3 regions of the Streptomyces sp. NPDC029674 genome follow, and region 1 is predicted to be linked to each of the others. Evidence: riboswitches for the same ligand, from Rfam matches in the RefSeq annotation. Region 1 holds a riboswitch; each other region holds the start of a gene.
What was found. A riboswitch is a leader RNA that binds a small molecule or an ion and turns the genes downstream of it on or off. The one in region 1 is predicted to bind thiamine pyrophosphate.
Positions count from the first base shown of each region.

Region 1 (2,193 bases):
GGTGCCGTCGGCTGCTTCGGTTACTTCAGTACGAGCGAGGTCCACGACTTGATCCACGGCTCGCGGTTGTCGGCGATCTTCTTCGGGTCCATGGTCTGCGGCGCGTCGACCGTCACGCCGTGCTCGGTGAACAGCTTCGGCAGCTTGGTGCCCTCACGCACCGGGTTCACGAACATGTTCAGCGGCATGTCCTCCTGGAACTCCTTGCCCGCGAGGAAGTCGAGGAGCGCCTTGCCGCCCTTCTCGTTCTTCGCGCCGCTCAGCAGGCCCGCGTACTCGACCTGGCGGAAGCAGGTGCCGGTCGCGACGCCGGTCGGCGCCTGCTTCGGCTGCGGCTCTCCGTAGAGCACCTCTACGGGCGGCGAGGAGGCGTAGGAGACGACGAGCGGCCGGTCGCCCTTGGCCTTCTTGCCGCCGGCGGACCCGGAGAACTCCTCGTTGTAGGCCTGCTCCCAGCCGTCGACGACCTTCACGCCGTTGGCCTTGAGCTTCTTCCAGTAGCTCTCCCAGCCGTCGTCGCCGTACTTCGCGGCGGTGCCGAGCAGGAAGCCGAGCCCGGGAGAGGAGGTCGAGGCGTTCTCGGTGACGAGCAGGTTCTTGTACGCGGGCTTGGCCAGGTCGTCGAAGGACTTCGGCGGCGCCAGCTTCTTGTCGGCGAAGTACTTCTTGTCGTAGTTCACGCAGATGTCGCCGCTGTCGACGGGCGTGACCCGGTGCTTGCCCTGGTCGGCCCGGAACTCCGGCTTGATCTTCTCCGCGCCCTTGACCTCGTACGACTGGAAGAGCCCGTGGTCGAGCGCCCGCGACAGGAGGGTGTTGTCGACGCCGAAGAAGACGTCGCCCTGCGGGTTGTCCTTGGAGAGGATCGCCTTGTTCACGGCGGCGCCCGCGTCACCGTCCTTGAGGACCTTGACCCGGTAGCCGGACCGCTTCTCGAAGTCCTTCAGTACGTCCTTGGAGACGTTGAAGGAGTCGTGGCTGACGAGCGTCACGCTCTTGGAGTCGGACGCGCCGGAACCGCTGCCGGAGCCGCCGCACGCGGAGACCGCGACGAGCCCGACGCCCACCGCGAGCGCGGTGAACGAGACCTTCTTGGTGGTGCCGATGGTGCTCACTGGAACTTCCTCCTGGGTGACCAGGAGAAGACGCGGCCCCGCCCGCGGGCCGACGGCACGGGGCCGGTGGCACGCGGGCAGGGCGCTACAGCTTGAGTGATGCCCGAACTTCCTACCCAGAATGACCTGGGCGAGGTTCAGAGGGTCTGCGGCCCACCTGTCCAAGGTGCCGCACTCTCAGCGCTGTGGCGCTCCCCTGTCGGAATATGCAGATGTATGTACGAGGCGTACGCCCGCCAGAGTACCCCTCGGCCTGCCTCGCCTACCTCTCGGCCGCGGCGAGCTGGCCGCACGCCCCGTCGATCTCCTGACCCCGGGTGTCCCGAATCGTGACCGGCACACCATGGGCGGCGATGGCCTCCACGAACGCCTTCTCGTCCTCGGGCCGCGAGGCCGTCCACTTCGAGCCCGGTGTCGGGTTCAGCGGAATGAGATTGACGTGCACCGGCTTGCCCTTGAGCAGCCGGCCGAGCCGGTCGCCTCGCCACGCCTGGTCGTTGATGTCGCGGATCAGCGCGTACTCGATGGAGAGGCGACGGCCCGACTTCGCGGCGTACTCCCAGCCCGCGTCCAGCACCTCCCGCACCTTCCACCGCGTGTTGACCGGGACGAGGGTGTCGCGCAGCTCGTCGTCCGGCGCGTGCAGCGAGATGGCGAGGCGGCACTTGAAGCCCTCGTCGGAGAACCGGTGGATCGCCGGGACGAGCCCGACCGTCGACACGGTGATCCCGCGCTGCGAGAGCCCGAGGCCGTCCGGCTCCGGGTCGGTGAGGCGCCGGATGGCACCGGTCACGCGGTTGTAGTTGGCGAGCGGCTCGCCCATCCCCATGAAGACGATGTTGGAGAGCCGGGCGGGCCCACCCGGGATCTCCCCGTCCCGCAGCGCGCGCATGCCGTCGACGATCTGGTGCACGATCTCGCCCGTCGACAGGTTCCGGTCGAGACCGGCCTGCCCGGTGGCGCAGAACGGGCAGTTCATGCCGCACCCGGCCTGCGAACTGATGCACATGGTGACCCGGTCCGGGTACCGCATCAGGACCGACTCGACGAGCGTCCCGTCGAAGAGCCGCCACAGCGT
Region 1 covers NZ_JBJDPY010000011.1:61,237-63,429, forward strand. The annotation lists gene ACI2L3_RS25475 (ABC transporter permease) at 1-45, opposite strand, end outside; gene ACI2L3_RS25480 (thiamine ABC transporter substrate binding subunit) at 21-1,106, opposite strand; TPP riboswitch at 1,207-1,323, opposite strand; gene rlmN (23S rRNA (adenine(2503)-C(2))-methyltransferase RlmN) at 1,378-2,193, opposite strand, start outside.

Region 2 (2,193 bases), on a different contig from region 1:
GCCCTGAAGGATCGCGGGCAGGATGAAGAACGTGAGCACCATGAAGCTGATGGCGAGCGCGACCAGGGCCATCACGCCGCGCAGCCGTCCCACCACGACGACGGCGAGCGCGAAGATGCCGGCGAGCAGCGCCATGGGGATCTTGCGGTTCACATCGGTGACCGAGTACTGCAGTCCTTCGGGTGCCTTGGGTTCGTAGGCGACCACCACCTCCTGGCCTTGGCGCAGTTGGCGGGGCGAGTCCGGTTGGATGATCTCGGTGAAGGTACGGCCCGTGTCCTTGCCGCTGCTCACCTCGATCGTCGCCTTCTTGCAGGTTCCCGTGGCGCGGGACTGCGCGGACTGGCCCTCGGGGGTGGAGGTGTCGCCGGTCGGTGGCGGCTGGGAGGGGCTGAGCTCCTTGCAGGGCAGCTCCTGCACCTTCGTCACCTTCGCGGACTGGGTCTGTCGGTCGAAACCGACGCCGGTCCGCTCGTGCGAGGGCGTGCCGCCGGGCCACAGCACCATGAGCCCCACGACGACCGCGGCGGCGAAGGGGATCAGGACCGCGGCGATGACCTTGCGCAGATGCTTGGAGACGGGCGCGGCCGGACCGTGGCTGTGGGAATGCCCATGCCCATGTCCGTGCCCGGACCCATTTCCGTGCCCGGACCCGTCTCCGGGCCCGTGCCCTGACCCATGTCCATGCCCCTCCGGAGGCGGCCCGGAGGCGGGCGGCTGTGGGGGCGGCGGGGGCGGCGGTTCTGTGGTGGTCACTGACCGATCATCGCAAGAACGGCGGGGGCCCTCTGTTCAGCGCGGCCGACATGACGCTAGCGTGGAGCCACCTTTGCAATCGCGGGAGCTCGGAGCACCGGGCTGAGAGGGCGCTGACCTCCGTACGAAACGGCACGAAGAGTGCACGAAACGTACGGGATTCGCTGCGTCGACCGCCGAACCTGTTACCGGGTAATGCCGGCGTAGGGAGTAGGTCTCATGACCACATCGGACGCACGCACGCCTGCCTCCAGCAGCGACGAGCACTCTGAGAGTGCAGTCGCGGCTGACGGGGCCGGGAAGTCCATCGGCTGGCACAAGGCGTATGTCGAGGGTTCGCGCCCCGACCTGCGCGTGCCGGTCCGCCAGGTGCACCTCACCAACGGCAAGGCCGTCACCCTGTACGACACTTCGGGCCCGTACACCGACCCGTCGGCCGAGACCGACGTCCGCCGCGGACTGCCGCCGCTGCGGGAGAACTGGATCATCGCCCGCGGCGACACCGAGGAGTACGTGGGCCGTCCGCCGCGTCCCGAGGACGACGGCATCAAGCACACCTCGCCCCGCGGCGGGCTCAAGAACCTCGACGCGGTCTTCCCCGGCCGTCCCCGCCAGCCGCGCCGCGGCCGCCAGGGCCAGGCGGTGACGCAGCTCGCGTACGCCCGGCGCGGCGAGATCACGCCCGAGATGGAGTTCATCGGGATCCGCGAGAACATGGATCCCGAGATCGTGCGGGAAGAGGTCGCCGCGGGCCGCGCGGTGATCCCCGCCAACGTGAACCACCCGGAGATCGAGCCGATGATCATCGGCAAGAAGTTCCTGGTGAAGGTGAACGCCAACATCGGCAACTCCGCGGTCACTTCCTCCATCGAGGAGGAGGTGGACAAGATGACCTGGGCGACCCAGTGGGGCGCCGACACGGTCATGGACCTCTCCACCGGCCGCAACATCCACACGACCCGCGAGTGGGTCCTGCGCAACTCCCCCGTGCCGATCGGCACCGTGCCGCTCTACCAGGCCCTGGAGAAGGTCGACGGCAAGGCCGAGGAGCTGTCCTGGGAGATCTACAAGGACACGGTCATCGAGCAGGCCGAGCAGGGCGTGGACTACATGACGGTGCACGCCGGCGTGCGGCTTCCGTACGTTCCGCTCACCGCACGCCGCAAGACCGGCATCGTCTCGCGCGGCGGTTCGATCATGGCCGCCTGGTGCCTCGCGCACCACAAGGAGAGCTTCCTCTACGAGCACTTCGAGGAGCTCTGCGAGATCCTCGCGGCGTACGACGTGACGTACTCGCTCGGCGACGGCCTGCGGCCCGGTTCGATCGCGGACGCCAATGACGAGGCGCAGTTCGCCGAGTTGCGGACCCTCGGGGAACTCAACACGATCGCCAAGCGTCACAACGTACAGACGATGATCGAGGGCCCCGGGCACGTC
Region 2 covers NZ_JBJDPY010000012.1:117,893-120,085, forward strand. The annotation lists gene ACI2L3_RS27140 (YibE/F family protein) at 1-756, opposite strand, end outside; TPP riboswitch at 828-983, shown strand; gene thiC (phosphomethylpyrimidine synthase ThiC) at 976-2,193, shown strand, end outside.
Region 2: it holds a riboswitch for thiamine pyrophosphate, as region 1 does, so the genes downstream of both, thiC (phosphomethylpyrimidine synthase ThiC) here and ACI2L3_RS25480 (thiamine ABC transporter substrate binding subunit) in region 1, are expected to answer to the same signal.

Region 3 (2,193 bases), on a different contig from region 1:
CAGGACGCCGTTGCGGTGGTGCCCGGTGGCCAGGTGGAGCCCGGCGAGCCGCGTCGGGCCGAGCAGCGGCGCGTTGTCCGGCGAGCCGGGGCGCAGGCCGGCGCAGGTCTCGGTCAGCGGCAGCTCCGTGATGCCGGGGACGAGTTCGTGCGCGTCCCGCAGCAGTTCGTAGACGCCGCCCGCGGTCACCGTGGTGTCCCAGCCGAGCTCCTCGCTGGTCGCGCCGACGACGAGCTCGCCGTTCTCGCGCGGCACGAGGTAGACGTGGCTGCCGCGCACCACGGCCCGCACGGTGCGGCTCAGGAACGGCGCGTACGGCTTCGGCACCGTCAGCCGCAGGACCTGTCCCTTCACGGGCCGCACGGGCGGCAGGACGTCCTGCGGAACGCCCCCGAGACGCCCGCTGAGGCTGCCTCCCGCGAGCACGGTCCGGTCCGTGCCCAGCTCGGTGCCGTCCGCGAGGACGACGCCGCGCGCCCGGTCGCGTACGACGGACAGGCGCTCGGCCCACGCGCGGTGGAAGGTCACACCGGCCCGCTCGCAGGCGACCACGAGCGCCGCCGCGAGCCGCCGCGGGTCGACCTGGTGGTCGCCGTCGACCCGCAGCCCGCCGCGTACGCCCGGCGCGAGCATCGGCTCCAGGCGGCGGCACTCGCGGCCGCTCAGCCACTCGGACTCGAGCCCCGAGCGGCGCTGCAGGGCGTGCAGTTCGCGCAGGTGGGCGCGGTCGTCGGAGTCGAGCGCGACGGCGAGCGTGCCGCACGCGCGGTAGCCGAGGTCCTGCCCGCTCGCCTCGGTCAGCTCGGCGGCGAAGGCGGGGTAGCGGCGGGCGGATTCGACGTTGAGGCCGAGCAGGGTCTGCTCGCCGTAGTGCAGTTCGGTGACGGCGGCCAGCATGCCCGCGGCGACCTGCGCGGCGCCGCCGCCCGGCTCCGGGTCGACGACCGCGACCGAGAGCCCGCGCTGGGCCGCCCGCCAGGCCGTGACCAGGCCGATGACGCCGCCCCCGACGACGAGGACGTCAGAGGTGGCGGATGGTGGTGTCGTACTCGGACGCGCTGGTGGCGTACGTGGATGCATGGGCGTCCAGCCCCTCCCTTCGCCGGCATGACCCGGATCAGGTTCGTACGGTCGGAGGCCGTCCCAGCCTCCCTCTCAGCCCGGTGCGTCCGGGCTCCCGCGAGTGCTCTGCACCGGCCACCCTAGCCCGTCGCCCCGCGCGGCAGTAGGGGAGCTGTCCGGGTATGGGCGGTGACGGTGTGTCAGAGATCTCCCCGCATCCGTCTGAAGTCGCCCCGGGCCGCCGCCCTAGAGTGATCGGGTGAGCGAGCAGCAGAGGCAGAGCGGGAAACAGCGGCAGGCCGAGCGGCACGTCGTCATCGTCGGAGCCGGAATGGCCGGGGTGCAGACCGCGGTGGCCCTGCGCGAACAGGGCTTCACCGGCGCGGTCACCCTCATCGGGGCCGAGCCGCACCAGCCGTACGACAGGCCGCCGCTGTCCAAGGCGGTGCTGCTCGGCAAGGCGGAGGGCTCCGCCTTCGACATCGACTTCGAAGCGCTCGGCATCGAGCTGGTCTTGGGTCGCGAGGTCACCGGAGTGCGCCCCGCCGACCACGAGCTGGACACCGCCGAGGCCCCCCTCCCGTACGACGTCCTGGTCCTCGCGACCGGCGCCGAACCGATCCGGCTGCCCGGCACCGAGGGCGTCCCGGGCGTCCACCTGCTGCGCACCCTGGACGACGCCGAGCGGCTGCGCCCGGTCCTCGCCGCGCAGCGGGACATCGTGGTCGTCGGGGCGGGCTGGATCGGCGCGGAGTTCGCGACCGCCGCGCGCGAGGCGGGCTGTTCCGTCACCGTCGTCGAGGCCGCGTCGAGGCCGCTGGCCGGGGCGCTGCCGGAAGAGGTCGCAGCGCCCATGGCGGGCTGGTACGCGGACTCCGGAGCGGTGCTGCGCACCCACGCGCGCGTGGAGCGTGTCGAGCCGGGCGAGGTCGTCCTGTCCGACGGGACCCGGCTGCCCGCCGGCGCCGTCGTCGTCGGCATCGGGGCGCGGCCCGCGACGGCCTGGCTGGCCGGCTCCGGCATCGAGCTGGGCGGCCACCGGGAGGTCGTGGCCGACGCCGGTCTGCGCACCTCGGCCCCTGACGTGTACGCGGTCGGCGACTGCTCCTCCTTCCCTTCGGGAAGGTACGG
Region 3 covers NZ_JBJDPY010000007.1:311,535-313,727, reverse strand. The annotation lists gene thiO (glycine oxidase ThiO) at 1-1,080, opposite strand, end outside; TPP riboswitch at 1,078-1,191, opposite strand; gene ACI2L3_RS19425 (NAD(P)/FAD-dependent oxidoreductase) at 1,394-2,193, shown strand, end outside.
Region 3: it holds a riboswitch for thiamine pyrophosphate, as region 1 does, so the genes downstream of both, thiO (glycine oxidase ThiO) here and ACI2L3_RS25480 (thiamine ABC transporter substrate binding subunit) in region 1, are expected to answer to the same signal.